2 regions of the Streptomyces sp. NPDC014801 genome follow, and region 2 is predicted to be linked to the other one. Evidence: riboswitches for the same ligand, from Rfam matches in the RefSeq annotation. Region 2 holds a riboswitch; the other holds the start of a gene.
The links. Region 2 has a riboswitch for S-adenosylmethionine ahead of ACF1AL_RS10385 (aminotransferase class V-fold PLP-dependent enzyme). Riboswitches for the same ligand answer to the same signal wherever they lie in the genome.
Positions count from the first base shown of each region.

Region 1: linked by a shared signal. The riboswitch ahead of thrC (threonine synthase) and the one ahead of ACF1AL_RS10385 (aminotransferase class V-fold PLP-dependent enzyme) in region 2 are both predicted to bind S-adenosylmethionine.

Region 1 is NZ_JBIBXG010000012.1:369,832-377,432, forward strand. Features, by position in the region: gene ACF1AL_RS29450 (cold-shock protein) at 1-27, opposite strand, end outside; gene ACF1AL_RS29455 (MoaD/ThiS family protein) at 437-715, opposite strand; gene thrC (threonine synthase) at 712-1,992, opposite strand; SAM riboswitch class I at 2,011-2,153, opposite strand; gene ACF1AL_RS29465 (glucosyl-3-phosphoglycerate synthase) at 2,315-3,259, shown strand; gene ACF1AL_RS29470 (hypothetical protein) at 3,288-4,025, opposite strand; gene ACF1AL_RS29475 (trehalose-6-phosphate synthase) at 4,229-5,632, shown strand; gene otsB (trehalose-phosphatase) at 5,901-6,755, opposite strand; gene ACF1AL_RS29485 (DUF3263 domain-containing protein) at 6,807-7,055, opposite strand; gene ACF1AL_RS29490 (ABC transporter substrate-binding protein) at 7,216-7,601, opposite strand, start outside.
Region 2 is NZ_JBIBXG010000004.1:200,924-208,524, forward strand. Features, by position in the region: gene ACF1AL_RS10365 (c-type cytochrome) at 1-204, shown strand, start outside; gene ACF1AL_RS10370 (Rieske 2Fe-2S domain-containing protein) at 201-1,256, shown strand; gene ACF1AL_RS10375 (cytochrome bc complex cytochrome b subunit) at 1,253-2,890, shown strand; gene trpD (anthranilate phosphoribosyltransferase) at 3,105-4,169, shown strand; SAM riboswitch class IV at 4,244-4,361, shown strand; gene ACF1AL_RS10385 (aminotransferase class V-fold PLP-dependent enzyme) at 4,552-5,913, shown strand; gene ACF1AL_RS10390 (Lrp/AsnC family transcriptional regulator) at 5,950-6,231, opposite strand; gene ACF1AL_RS10395 (rhomboid family intramembrane serine protease) at 6,228-6,971, opposite strand; gene ACF1AL_RS10400 (hypothetical protein) at 7,128-7,367, shown strand; gene ACF1AL_RS10405 (NYN domain-containing protein) at 7,426-7,601, shown strand, end outside.

The DNA of each region.
Region 1 (7,601 bases), on a different contig from region 2:
GAACCACTTGACGGTGCCCTGAGCCATGCCTAACTCCCCTATTACTGGCCCTTGCACAGATCCACACTTCGCGGATCCGGGTCAGACCTCGCCCCCCGATGGGTGGGGGCGTGCGCCGGAACGCGTCGACCGCGGCTGAATGTATCTGTCCAACTGCCCTCTGCAACAGGTCAGTCGGACGAGAATTCTGGACGGGACCGGTCCGGAATCTCACGTGAATTCGCCTGAATTCCGAGCAAGTCGGGCCGCACAAAGGGGGGCAAAAAAGACAAAAAACCCGCGTACTTTGGCTACTTCTTGTCGCCCGTGCAGCAGGTTCCTGAGATCGCACCCCGTTGATTCCGGGGCGCGTTCCCCAACTCTACCGCGTCTAATCACATGGAATTGCCCCCTCCGCTTCTCTCACGGAGGGGGCAATCGCGATGAACTCCGTGTGTCAGCAGCCGCCGGCGACCGCCGGGATGATCGACACGCCGGCGCCGTCCGGGGTGGGCGTGTCCAGGCCCTGCTCGAAGCGGACGTCGTCGTCGTTGACGTACACGTTGACGAACCGGCGCAGCTTGCCCTGGTCGTCCAGCACGCGGGCGGCGATGCCGGTGTGGTTCTTCTCCAGGTCGGCGATCACCTCGGCGAGGGTCGCGCCCTCGGCCTTCACCTCGGCCTGGCCGCCGGTGTAGGTGCGCAGGATGGTCGGGATACGAACGGTCACGCTCATGCGAGGCCAGCCTCTCGGAAGGAGTCCAGGGTCGGGCGGATGGTGGCGGTCAGGCCCGTGCCGGCCACCGCGTCCAGGGTCTTCAGGCCGTCGCCGGTGTTCAGGACGACCGTGGTCTTCGTGGGGTCCAGGAGACCGTTCTCGATCAGCTTGCGGGTCACTCCCACGGTCACCCCGCCGGCGGTCTCCGCGAAGATGCCCTCCGTGCGGGCCAGCAGCTTGATCGCGTCGACGACCTGCTCGTCGGTGACGTCCTCCACCGCGCCGCCGGTGCGGCGGGCGATGTCGAGGACGTACGGGCCGTCGGCCGGGTTGCCGATGGCGAGCGACTTGGCGATCGTGTTCGGCTTCTGCGGGCGGACCACGTCGTGCCCGGCCTTGAAGGCGGTGGACACCGGCGAGCAGCCCTCGGCCTGCGCGCCGAAGATCTTGTACGGCTTGTCCTCGACCAGGCCCAGCTTGATCAGCTCCTGCAGGCCCTTGTCGACCTTGGTGAGCTGCGAGCCGGAGGCGATCGGGATCACGATCTGGTCGGGCAGCCGCCAGCCGAGCTGCTCGCAGACCTCGTACGCCAGGGTCTTGGAGCCCTCGGCGTAGTAGGGGCGCAGGTTGACGTTGACGAAGCCCCAGCCCTCGCCGGCCGGGTCGCCGATCAGCTCCGAGCAGAAGCGGTTCACGTCGTCGTAGTTGCCCTCGATGCCGACGAGCTCGCCGCCGTAGATCGCGGCCATGACGACCTTGCCCTGCTCCAGGTCGTGCGGGATGAACACGCAGGAGCGGAAGCCGGCCCGGGCGGCGGCGGCGCCGACGGCGCCGGCCAGGTTGCCGGTGGAGGAGCAGGACAGGGTGGTGAAGCCGAAGGCGCGCGCCGCCTCCAGGGCCTGCGCGACCACGCGGTCCTTGAAGGAGTGCGTGGGGTTGCCGGAGTCGTCCTTGACGAAGAGCTTGCCGGCGTCGACGCCGAGCTCGGCGGCCAGGTGGTCGGCCTGGACGAGCTTGGTCCAGCCCGGGTTGAGGTTCGGCTTGTCCGCCACGTCCGCGGGGACGGGCAGCAGGGGGGCGTAACGCCAGATGTTTGCGGGACCCGCCTCGATGCGCTTGCGCAGCTCCTCGGTGTCGTAGGAGGAGAAGTCGTAGGCGATCTCGAGCGGGCCGAAACACTCCTCGCACGCGAAGACCGGGCCGAGCGGGACGCGGTGGCCGCACTCGCGGCAGCTCAGCGCCGCGGCGGGACCGAGATCGACGGTGGAGGTGCTTGCAACTGTCTGCGCAGCCATGTGAGGCGAGGCCCTTTCTCCTCATCTTCCTCACGACGCATCTCGCCGTGAGACGGAATTGGCACCTTCCCTGGCCGGGAGCCTCGCGTGAACGAGTCCGGTGATCAGGGGGGTTGCCGGGGCTTCATCGGGCCGTGTCCCTCTGCCCCTCTGGATGAGCGGTATGTGGTTGTGAGAACGCCGGGCGACCCCCGACATGCGATGGTCATCAGCGTTGTTCAAGACTGTAACCGAAGGCCACGACAGTTGAGATAGTCGTCCGAAGCGCGAGATGGATCACACGGTCACCGCCTGTGATCGAGACAGTGAGGAGCCGCAGACCGTGCTTGAAGAAGTCGAGCGCTGGCTGAGCACCCGCTCCTGGTCCGTGGCCGACCGCCCCCTGCACCAGATCCTGGCCGCCAAACGGGCCACGGGCCTGACGGTGTCCGTCGTCCTGCCCGCGCTGAACGAGGAGGAGACGGTCGGCGACATCGTCGCGATCCTCCGGCACGACCTCGTGCAGCAGGCCCCGCTGGTCGACGAGGTGGTCGTCGTCGACTCGGGCTCCACCGACCGTACCGCCGAGGTGGCCGCCGCGGCGGGCGCCCGGGTCGTGCACCGCGACGAGATACTGCCGCGCATCCCCGCCGTCCCCGGCAAGGGCGAGGTGCTGTGGCGCTCGCTGCTGGTCACCTCCGGCGACATCGTCTGCTTCGTCGACGCGGACCTGAAGGAGTTCTCCTCCGACTTCGTCACCGGCATCGTCGGCCCGCTGCTGACCGACCCGGGCATCCAGCTGGTCAAGGCGATGTACGACCGCCCGCTGGCCGGTGCGGCCGGGCAGGGCGGCCGGGTCACCGAGCTGATGGCCCGGCCGCTGCTGAACATGCACTGGCCGCAGCTGGCCGGCTTCGTGCAGCCCCTCGGCGGCGAGTACGCGGCCCGCCGCACCCTGCTGGAACAGCTCCCCTTCCCCGTCGGCTACGGCGTGGAGCTCGGCATGCTGGTCGACGCCCTGCACCTGGCCGGCCTTGACGCCCTCGCCCAGGTCGACGTCGGCGTGCGCATCCACCGCCACCAGGACGGGCAGGCGCTCGGCCGGATGGCGGCCGCGATCTACCGCACCGCCCAGCTCCGCCTGGCCCGCGGCCACCTGATCCGCCCGTCCCTCACCCAGTTCGAACGCGGCGAGGACGGCTTCGAGCCCCGCACCTACTCCGTCGACACGGAGGAACGACCCCCCATGACGGAGATAGCGGAGTACGCGGCCCGGAAGGTGGCGTGAGACCGGGATGCCCCGGGCTCCGCGGGCGTCAGCCAGCGTGGCCGTCGGACCAGCGCCAGCGGCCTGCGGCGTCCTGTTCGCAGGTCAGGTACTCGCCGCCCTTGCCGTAGGTGCTCAGGCCGTGGTGGCGCTTGGCGCAGAACTGGCCGTCGGCGTAGCAGTTGCCCGCGGGGCTGGTGATCGCGCAGGCCTTGCTGCCGCCGCCGGAACCGGCGCTCGTCCCGCCGCCTCCACCGGTCCCGCCGGTGCCGCCGCCCGCGGTGGTGCGCGTCGGTGCGGGGGTGTGCAGCAGGTGCCCGTCGCAGTCCCGGCCGTCCCGGGCGACGACGAAGGCGACGTCGAAGGAGGGATTGCGGTCGCCGGGGTCGTCGATCTGCTCGCAGACCTTCTCGCTCGCGCCCCAGGAGGAGGCCGTGCGGCCGCCGCCGTCGAGGGAGGCACCGGTTCCCTCCAGGTAGACGGCGTAGCGCAGGCCGCCCGCGCGGGCGGCGGCGACGGCCCGGCCGACGGTCGCGCCGGTGTGGTCGCCGATGGTGGCGACGGTGGGTTCGGCCGACGGGGTGGGGCTGCTGCTCGTCGGCGAGGGCTGCGGAGCCGTGGTGCTCGGTGCGGCACTGGTGACCGGCGAGGCCGCCGGGACCGCCTTGCCGTCGGTGCCGTCGCCCTGGCAGCCGGCCAGCGTCAGCACGGCCGCCGCGGCGAGTGCGGCGAGGCCGCAGGCTCTGCGCCCCGGCAGGGTTCCTCTGCCACCACGTATACCGATCATGATCAATCCGCCCCCCTGGCGTACGCGTCGTTCGGTGCAGGGGGCATCTTGTACGGCTCACAAAATCTCCACAAGCGATGCGGGGATTCCGGAGCTGGGGTTCCGGTCCACTCGGGGGCGGTGGCGTGAACGGGACGTATACGACAGGGCACGGAAACCGGCCATACGTTTGAGTTTTTCCGGGGCGGGCTAGGTTGAGGGCTATGGCTTCCTCGCACGCTGCTGATCAGAAGGCTCGGGTGCTGGTCGCGTCCAACCGCGGCCCGGTGTCGTACACGGTGGGCGACGACGGCTCGCTGCACGCCAAGCGGGGCGGTGGCGGACTGGTGTCCGGGCTGTCGGCCATCGGACCGGACGCGGGGGCGCTGTGGGTGTGCTCCGCGCTGTCCGACGGCGACCGCGAGGCGGTGCGGCGCGGGGCCGGCGAGCAGGGCGTGCGGATGCTGGACATCCCGGCCGACGTGCACGCCGACGCCTACAACGGCATCGCCAACTCCGTGCTCTGGTTCGTCCACCACATGCTCTACCAGACGCCGCTGGAGCCCGTCTTCGACGCGGAGTTCCGGCGGCAGTGGGCGTCCTACGAGACGTACAACCGCGCGTTCGCCGAGGCGCTGGCCGAGGAGGCGGCCGAGGGCGCGGTGGTGATCGTGCAGGACTACCACCTCACGCTGGTCCCCGGCATGCTCCGCGAGCTGCGGCCCGACCTGCGCATCGGGCACTTCTCGCACACGCCGTGGGCGCCGCCCGAGTACTTCCGCATGCTGCCCGACGACATCGCGCGGCAGGTGCTGCGCGGCATGCTCGGCGCGGACCGGCTCGGCTTCCTCACCCGGCGCTGGGCGGACGCCTTCACCGCGTGTTGCGAGCAGTTCGCGGGCGGGCTCGGGGACACCCGGATCGGGGTGCACGGGCTCGGCGCGGACGCGGACTTCCTGCGCGAGCGCGCCCACCAGGCCGACGTCGGCGAGCGGATGACGGCGCTGCGGGAGCAGATCGGCGCGGGCCGCAGGACGATCGTGCGGGTGGACCGCACGGAGCTGTCCAAGAACATCGTGCGCGGCCTGCTCGCCTTCCGGCAGCTGCTCGACGACCACCCCGAGTGGCGGGAGCGCGTCGTGCACGTCGCCTTCGCCTACCCCTCCCGGCAGGACCTCGCGGTGTACCGCGACTACACGGCCGAGGTGCAGCGGGTCGCCGAGGAGATCAACGCGGCCTACGGGACGGAGGGCTGGACGCCGGTCGTCCTCCACGTCGAGGACGACTTCGCGCGCTCGCTCGCGGCGTACCGGCTCGCGGACGTGGCGCTGGTCAACCCGATCCGGGACGGGATGAACCTGGTCGCCAAGGAGGTGCCGGTCGTCTCCGACGAGGGGTGCGTGCTGGTGCTGTCGCGGGAGGCCGGGGCGTACGAGGAGCTGGGCGAGGACGCGATCGCCGTCAATCCCTACGACGTGATCGGTACGGCCGCCGCGCTGCACGAGGCGTTGAGCATGGCGCCGGGGGAGCGGACGGATCGGGTGAAGCGGTTGGCCGCGGCGGCGACGGCGTTGCCTCCGGCGAAGTGGTTCCTGGAGCAGCTGGAGGCTCTGCGGGGTCTCGGCTGAGGGCTCGCCGTGGGGTGCGGTGCCCTTGGGTGCGCTTGTGCCCATGGGTGCGGTGAACGCCGGGGTTGCGCAGCCCGGCGGTGCGGGGTGCCGCTGCGCCCACCCGTGCCGCCCCAGCGGCACGACTGCCCGCAGCTACGCGGGGTGGGGCGCTGGCCCAGCGGCACGACTGCCCGCAGCTACGCAGGCGTGACTGCAACCCCCCAGGGGCGCGGGGAACTGCGCGATCAGCCGCCCAGTCACCCGCGCCCGGCAGCGAAGCGTCCCGCTAGGGGAGACGGTCGGCCAAGGTGTTCAAGAGGTGGACGACGCCCTCGGGTCCGTCGACCACCAGGTCGGCGCGTTCCGACAGCTCCGTGACCTCCGTGCTGCCGCTGCAGATCAGCAGGCCGGGGATGCCGTCCGAGCGGAGTTTCTCGACCGCGGCGAATGCGGGCAGGTCGCCCAGGTCGTCGCCGGCGTAGACGACGGACTCGGCGCCCACCGCACGGACGTACTGAGTGAGGGCGACGCCCTTGTCCACGCCGGGCGGGCGCAGCTCCAGGACGAGGCGGCCGGGTTCGAGGATCAGGCCGTGCCGGGTCGCGAGGTCGGTGAGCGGCTCGCGCAGGGCCTCGAACGCGGCCTGCGGGTCCTCCGCGCGCCGGGTGTGGACGGCGACCGCGCGCCCTTTCTCCTCGATCCACGTGCCGCGCCAGGCGCCGACGGAGTCCAGCAGCCCCGGCAGCTCGGCGCGCACGGCGGCGACCCCGGGGTGCGGCGGCGGCGAGATCAGCTCACCGGTCGCGGCCTCCCACCGTTCGGCGCCGTAGTGGCCGAGGACGACGAGGTGTTCGAGTCCGGGGACGCCCGCGAAGCCTCCGTTGCGTACCGCGACGCCGGCGGGCCGGCCGGTGACCACCGCGATCGAGCCGACCTTCGGTGCGAGGCGGGTGAGGGCCGGTACGGCGTCCGGGTGGGCGCGGGCCTGCTCGGGGTCGGGCACGATCGGGGCGAGCGTGCCGTCGAAGTCGAGGCCGATCACCGCCTTGCCGGGGCGGGCGAGGACGGCGTGCAGGCCCTCGCGCCCCTGCGCGGTCACCGGTTCGGGAAGGTCCGTCGCGTGCGTGTCGTGGCTGCCCATACCGCGAACCTATCCCCGCCCGGCCCCTGCCGAACCTGGATCTCGCGTCCTTCACCGCTCGGCGCGGCGGGCTTCCCGTATGCGTCTGAGGCGGTTCACCGTGACCGGGTCGTGGGCGAGGGCCCGGGTGTCGTCGAGGAGGGCGTTGAGCAGCTGGTAGTAGCGGACGGGGGCGAGGCCCAGTTCCTCGCGGACGGCACGCTCCTTCGCGCCGGGGCCGGGAAAGCCCCGGCGCTCCAGCGCGAGGATGGCCCGCTCGCGCTCGCCCAGCGGCGGCCGGCCCTCGTCGGATGCGTCCATGCCCGCCACCGTACCGCCGCCCACCGACAACGCCCCGGCGCCCGCCGTCACCCTCGCCCCGGCCCCGCCGCCGACCACGCCCGGCCCCGGCCCGCGACCACGGCCACGGCCCGCGACCACGGCCCCCGCCGGCGCCACGGCCCCGTCCGCCCGCCGGCGGCTACGGCTGGACGCTGTCCGCGGTCACCGCCGAGGACTGGATCTGCCCGAGGACGGCCCGGGGGCTGCCGGTGGGGTCGACGGCCTGCCCGATCCGCTTCTTGATGTCGGCGCTGACCGACGCCCAGGACGTCTTGCCGACCGGGTACAGCTCGCTGAGCGGCAGCTGCTGCAGGAACGGCTGGAGGTCCTTGTCCTGTCCGGAGTCGTTCATCGTCGCGGACGCCGACGTGGTCACCGGCAGCAGGTCGTAGGTGCGGGAGAAGTCGAGGACGTTCTTCTCGTCGTAGACGAAGTCGAGGAAGTCGCGGATCTGCTCGCGGTGGCCGTTCTGCTTGAAGGCCGTCATCCAGTCGGCGACGCCCATCACGGAGCGGCTGGGCCCGT
Region 2 (7,601 bases):
ACCCTGTCGGAGCAGAACAAGAAGGACATCATCGCGTACCTGCACGCGGTCAACGGCAGTGAGACGGAGAACCCGGGCGGTCTGGAGCTGGGCGGCCTCGGGCCGGTCAGTGAGGGTCTGTTCGCCTGGATCTTCGGTCTCGGTGCCCTGATCGCGGTCGCCGTCTGGGTCGCCGCTCGGACCGCAAAGGCCAAGAAGTCATGAGTAGCCAAGACATTCCAGAAGAGAACCTGCCCGCTGAGCAGGAGCACGCGCACGGCGCGGTGGGCGTCGCGGACGACAACCCGTTCGCCGACCCGGGCCTGCCGCCCCACGAGCACCGGATCCAGGACATCGACGAGCGGGCCGCCAAGCGGTCCGAGCGCGTGGTGGCCCTGCTGTTCACGGTGTCGATGCTGGCCACCATCGGCTTCATCGTCTCGTACGTGACCATCCCCCACGAGAAGTCGATCTTCGTCTTCCCGATCGGTCACCTCAGCGCGCTGAACTTCGCGCTCGGTCTGACCCTCGGCACGGCGCTGTTCTGCATCGGCGCGGGCGCGGTCCACTGGGCCCGCACCCTGATGTCCGACGTGGAGGTCGCCGACGAGCGTCACCCGATCGAGGCCTCCCCGGAGGTCCGGGCCAAGGTCCACGCGGACTTCCGCCAGGGCGCCAAGGAGTCGGCCCTCGGCCGGCGCAAGCTGATCCGCAACACGATGGTCGGCGCCCTCACCCTGGTGCCGCTGTCCGGTCTGTTCCTGCTGCGCGACCTCGGTCCGCTGCCCGGGACGAAGCTGCGTCACACGCTGTGGTCCAAGGGCAAGCTGCTCGTCAACATGAACACGAACGAGCCGCTGCGTCCCGAGGACGTCGCCGTCGGCTCGCTCACCTTCGCCAAGCCCGAGGGCCTGGAGGAGCACGACGAGGACTTCCAGACCGAGATCGCCAAGGCGGCCCTGATGATCGTCCGGCTCCAGCCGGACAACATCAAGGACAAGCGCGAGCTGGAGTGGTCGCACGAAGGCATCGTGGCGTACTCCAAGATCTGCACCCACGTCGGTTGCCCCATCTCGCTGTACGAGCAGCAGACGCACCACGTGCTGTGCCCCTGCCACCAGTCCACCTTCGACCTCTCCGACGGTGCCCGCGTGATCTTCGGTCCCGCCGGTCACGCCCTGCCGCAGCTGCGCATCGGCGTGAACGACGAGGGCTACCTCGAGGCGCTCGGCGACTTCGAAGAGCCCGTCGGTCCTGCTTTCTGGGAGCGCGGATGAGTACTGCAGCGAACCAAGCACCCCGCTCTCGCGGGAAGGCACCGGCCGGCGAACGCGTCGCCGACTGGGCCGACGGCCGGCTGGGGATCTACTCCCTCGCCAAGGCGAACATGCGCAAGATCTTCCCCGACCACTGGTCGTTCATGTTGGGCGAAGTGTGCATGTACAGCTTCCTCATCATCATCCTGACGGGTGTCTATCTGACGCTGTTCTTCCACCCGTCGATGAACGAGGTGGAGTACCACGGCAGCTACGTCCCGCTGCAGGGACAGATGATGTCCGAGGCGTTCAAGTCGACCCTGCACATCTCCTTCGACGTGCGCGGTGGCCTGCTCATCCGGCAGATCCACCACTGGGCCGCGCTGATCTTCCTCGCGGGCATGTTCGTGCACATGATGCGCGTGTTCTTCACCGGCGCGTTCCGCAAGCCGCGTGAGATCAACTGGCTGTTCGGCTTCCTGCTGTTCGTCCTGGGCATGTTCACCGGCTTCACCGGTTACTCGCTCCCGGACGACCTGCTCTCCGGCACCGGTGTCCGCTTCATGGAGGGCGCGATCCTGTCCGTGCCGATCGTCGGCACGTACCTGTCGTTCTTCCTCTTCGGCGGCGAGTTCCCGGGCGGCGACTTCGTGGCCCGCTTCTACTCGATCCACATCCTGCTGCTGCCGGGCATCATGCTGGGCCTGATGGTGGCCCACCTGATCCTGGTCTTCTACCACAAGCACACGCAGTTCGCGGGTCCCGGCAAGTCGAACAAGAACGTCGTCGGCATGCCGCTGCTGCCGGTGTACATGGCGAAGGCGGGCGGCTTCTTCTTCCTGGTCTTCGGTGTCATCGCGGTCATCGCGGCGATCGCGCAGATCAACCCGATCTGGGCGATGGGCCCCTACCGGCCGGACCAGGTGTCCACCGGCGCCCAGCCCGACTGGTACATGGGCTTCGCCGAGGGTCTGATCCGCTTCATGCCGGGCTGGGAGGTCAACTTCTGGGGTCACACGCTGGTCCTCGGCGTGTTCATCCCGCTGGTGCTCTTCCCGCTGGTCCTGGCGCTGATCGCGGTCTACCCGTTCATCGAGTCCTGGATCACCGGCGACAAGCGCGAGCACCACATCCTGGACCGTCCGCGCAACGCCCCGACGCGCACCGCGTTCGGTGTCGCCTGGATCACCGTCTACATGATCACGCTGGTCGGCGGTGGCAACGACCTGTGGGCCACCCACTTCCACCTGTCGATCAACGCGGTCACCTGGTTCGTCCGGATCGGCTTCTTCGTCGGCCCGGTGCTGGCCTTCATCCTCACCAAGCGCATCTGCCTCGGCCTGCAGCGCCGGGACAAGGAGAAGGTGCTGCACGGTCGCGAGACCGGCACCATCAAGCGCCTGCCGCACGGTGAGTTCATCGAGGTCCACGAGCCGCTCAGCCAGGAGGCGCTGCACACCCTCACGGCGCACGAGCAGTACAAGCCGGCCGAGATCGGCCCCACGGTCGACGAGAACGGTGTCGAGCGCAAGGTGAAGGCCTCCGAGAAGCTGCGCGCGAAGCTCAGCGAGGCCTACTTCGGCGAGGAGTCGCAGATTCCGAAGCCGACCGTCGAGGAGTACCGGGAGATCACGAGCGGCCACGGCCACCACTGATCACCGCCAGCTGTGCCACGGTCGAAGGGCCCCGTCCGGTTTTCCGGGCGGGGCCCTTCGCCGTGCCCCCTCGACGCCTTGCGCCCGGGCCCGGGGCGCTCCCCGGGCCCACCGGGGCGCCCGTGTCCCGGTGTGCGGACGCGCGGCTTCGGCGGGTGCCGGGGTCGATAGGGTGGAGGCGTCCAAGGACAGTGACGACGACCAGGAGCGGCTGATGAGCGCTGTGACCCCCGCTGGAGGCGACACCGCGGCGGGCCGTTCCTGGCCCCGCGTGCTGAACGGGCTGCTGGAGGGCCGCGACCAGAGCGCCGAGGACACCGCCTGGGCGATGGACCAGATCATGCGCGGCGAGGCCACCGACGCGCAGATCGCCGGGTTCGCGGTGGCGCTGCGCGCCAAGGGCGAGACGGTCCAGGAGATCACCGGCCTGGTCCGCGCGATGTACGACCACGCCAACGTCATCGAGGTGCCCGGGCAGACCGTGGACATCGTCGGCACGGGCGGCGACGGCGCCAAGACGGTGAACATCTCCACCATGTCCTCGATCGTGGTCGCCGGCACCGGCGCGAAGGTCGTCAAGCACGGCAACCGGGCCGCCTCCTCGGCCTCGGGCGCCTCGGACGTGCTGGAGAAGCTGGGCGTCAACCTCAACCTGCCGCTGCACCGAGTGCCGGAGGTGGCCGAGGAGGCCGGGATCACCTTCTGCTTCGCGGTGAAGTTCCACCCGGCGCTGCGTCATGTGGCCGCAGCCCGCGGCCAGTTGGGCATCCGCACCACGTTCAACGTGCTGGGCCCGCTGACCAACCCGGCGAAGGTGCGCGCGCAGGCGGTCGGTGTCGCCGACGCCCGGATGGCCCCGATCGTGGCCGGCGTCTTCGCCGAGCGCGGCAACTCCTCCCTGGTCTTCCGAGGCGACGACGGTCTGGACGAGCTGACCATCACCTCCACGTCCCGGGTGTGGATCGTCCGCGACGGCAAGGTCACCGAGGAGACCTTCGACCCGCGCGAGGTCGGCATCGAGCTCGCCCCGGTTGAGTCCCTGCGCGGCGCCGACGCCTCCTACAACGCCGAGGTCGCCCGGCGCGTCCTGGACGGCGAGCAGGGGCCCGTGCGCGACGCCGTCGTGCTGAACTCGGCGGCCGCCCTGGTCGCCCTGCACCCGAGTGACGCGCCGCTGACCGAGCAGATCCGCGCCGCCATGGCGAAGGCGGCCGAGTCCATCGACTCCGGCGCCGCCAAGCACACCCTCGACCGCTGGGTGGCGGCGAGCAACGCATAGCGGCGAGGTGACGTGGTCCCGCCATCCGGACACGGGTTGCGAGGCCACGATCACTTCGGTTACGTTCCTGTCCAGGTCATGAGTGACAGTCATGAGGCCCCGGCCGACTGTCCGGCAACCCTCCGTCCGTGGCGGGGTGCCCCGGGTGAAGACCAGGTCGTACGGCAGCAAGGCCTACGGCAAGCGCGGACCCCTCGCGAAACCAGGGGTCCTGGGTCGTTCGAGGGAGTGCCTTCCGTGAGCAAGCGAATGCGTTAGGGCCGCAGAGCCCCGCCTCCGCATCCCCTTTCTTCCTTCACCACCCGCTGGTGGCCGTACGGGTCGCGTCTGCCCCCGTGCCGGCTCGCGGGCGGATTCCACCTGCCTTCACGGGAGTTGCTCCATGTCCGTCTCCACCGCTGCCGCCGACCAGTCCGTTTGTGCCCCGCTGCCCGTTCTGGGCCGGGATGTCACCGTCCCGCTCGTGACCGGCGGCGAGGTCACCTACGCGGCGCTCGACTACGCCGCCAGCGCCCCCGCCCTGCAGCGCGTCTGGGACGACGTGGCGGCCTACGCCCCGTACTACGGCAGCGTGCACCGCGGCGCCGGGTACCTCTCCCAGCTGTCCACCGACCTGTTCGAGAACGCCCGCCGGACGGTCGCGGAGTTCCTCGACTGCCGCGAGGCCGACCAGGTCGTCTTCACCCGCTCCACGACGGACTCGCTGAACCTGCTGGCCCGGGCCATCCCGGCCGACTGCCGGGTCTTCGTCTTCGAGACCGAGCACCACGCCTCGCTGCTGCCCTGGCAGCACGCCCAGGTCACCTACCTCGACGCCCCGCGCACCCCGCGGCAGGCCGTCGAGACCCTGGAGCGCGCCCTCGCCGACCGCGACCCCCACGGCCCCGCCCTGGTCTGCGTCACCGGCGCCTCCAACGTCACCGGCGAGCTGTGGCCGGTGCGCGAGCTGGCCGCCGCCGCGCACGCCCACGGCGCCCGGATCGTCCTGGACGCCGCCCAGCTGGCCCCGCACCACCCGGTGAGCGTGCGCGACCTCGACGTCGACTGGGTCGCCTTCTCCGGCCACAAGCTGTACGCGCCCTTCGGCTCCGGCGTCCTCGCCGGCCGCGCCGACTGGCTCCAGGCCGCCGAGCCCTACCTGGCCGGCGGCGGCGCCAGCCGCAAGGTCGCCCGCCGCGAGGACGGGGGAGTGGACGTGGAGTGGCACGACAGCGCCGCCCGCCACGAGGCCGGCTCCCCGAACGTGATCGGCGCCTACTCCATCGCCTCCGCCTGCAAGGCGCTCACCGAGGCCGGCTGGGACACCCTGGTCGCCCGCGAGCGGCACCTGATCACCAGGGTCCGTGAGGGCCTGGCCGACGTGCCCGAGGTCAGGATCCTCTCCCTCTTCGGCGACGACGCCCCCCGGGTCGGCGTGATCTCCTTCGTCGTCGAGGGCTGGAACAGCTCCCACTTCGCCGCCGCCCTCTCCGCGGAGTACGGCATCGGTGTCCGCGACGGCCTCTTCTGCGCCCACCCGCTGGTGCGCACCCTGCTCGGCAGCGACCCCCAGACCCAGGGCGAGTGCGGCGCCCCCGAGGCGGCCCCGGGCGAGAAGTCCCTGAACGCCATCCGGGTCAGCTTCGGCGCCGGCACCCCCGACGAGCACGTGGAGCGCTTCGTCACGGCGGTGCGGGAACTGGTCACCCAGGGCGCGAAGTGGACGTACCGGACGGAGGACGGCCGCTGCGTGCCGGCGGTGTGAGGTGCCGTGACGCCCGGTGAGGCGGTGTCCGCCCGGTCAGGAGTCCAGACCGATGGCGAACGCCGCCTCCAGGTCGTGCTGGGAGTAGGTACGGAAGGCGACGTGCGTGTCGGTGGCCTCCACACCCGGGATCTTGCTGATCCGCCCCGGGATGACCTCCGCCAGGTCCTCGTGCTGCCGCACCCGCACCATGGCGATCAGGTCGTAGGTGCCCGTCACGGAGAAGACCTCGCTCACGCTCTCCAGCGAGGCGATCTGCTCGGCGATCTCGGGGATCCGGTCCACGCTGGTCTTGATGAGGACGATCGCGGTGATCACGGCTGGTTCTCTCCCTCGGGAGCCGGAGCAGGGGCGGCTTTCACTCTAGTGGCACGGCGGAAGACGCCCCACGCGACCAGGAACCCCAGCCCGAAGCCGATCAGGTGCGCCAGATAGGCCACCCCCGGCCCCTGCGCGGCGTGCCCCGCCGCCAGCCACTGCAGCGCCGCCCAGAACGGCAGCACGACCCACGCCGGGAAGCGCAGCGGCAGGAAGAACAGGAACGGCAGGAGACTGGTCACCCGGGCCCGGGGGAAGAGGTAGAGGAACGCGCCGAGAACCGCCGAGATCGCTCCGGAGGCGCCGACCAGCGACTGCTCGGAGCCGGCGTGCGCGACGGCGTAGCCCAGCAGGGCCAGGGCGCCGCAGCCGGCGTAGAACAGCAGGTACCGGCCGCGGCCCATCCGCTCCTCGGTCATCGCTCCGAAGACGTGGAGGAAGAGCATGTTGCCGAGCAGATGCACCCAGCTGCCGTGGACGAACAGAGCCGTCAGGGGCGTCAGGGCCGCGCCGGGGGCGCCGCTGAACAGCTCGGCCGGGACCACGCCCCAGCGGCGGAAGTACGCCCGCTGGGTGGTCAGCAGCTCGTCGCCGTGGCCGTACGCCGGGTTCAGCCCCGCGGCCGGCCCGAGCAGGAAGACCAGGCAGCACAGGACGATCAGTGCGTTCGTCACCGGTGCCGAGGTGTGCCGCAGGGTCCTGCTCGCCGTACCGACCGTGGTCGCCCAGTTGCCGATCATGGCTACAGAGCATGACGTAACCGGACGCATCCGCCCAGACCGCCTCGCCGCCGTGGACGGACCAGCGGCGAGTGACCGCCAGGCCGTAGGGTTACGAGCCACACGCACCGGGGAGCCCGGTGCGTCACGGACACTGGAAGAAAGCGAACAGTCACGATGACGGTTCCCCTGCCGACCGCCACGACGCGGTGGCGCTGCACGCTCTGCGGCAACCTCACCCGCTTCGACGTGACCCGCTCGTCGAAGGTGGTCGAGTACGTCCATCTCGATCTGGCGGGCGAGCCGAAGGTCGAGGAGCGCGAGGTCCTCAGTGAGACCATCGAGTCGGTGCGCTGCCGCTGGTGCAACGCCGTGGACCAGGTGGAGCTCGTCGAGCGGCCGGCTCCGGAGTCCTGAGCGGCGCACCCGCTCACGGCCGGCAGGGAAAGACGTACGACAGCTACAGGGGTGACGGATGGCGGAGACCACGGGCGGGGGGCCGGGCGACGGCGCCGCCGAGGTGCTCGACCGTCCGCTGCCCGACGGCGTGCGCCGCAGGGTCGTCCAGATCGTCGCGGACGGCTTCGGCGGGCTCACCGTCGGCGAACTGCCCGCACAGCTTCGGCAGTACGCCCGGTTCGCACCGAACCG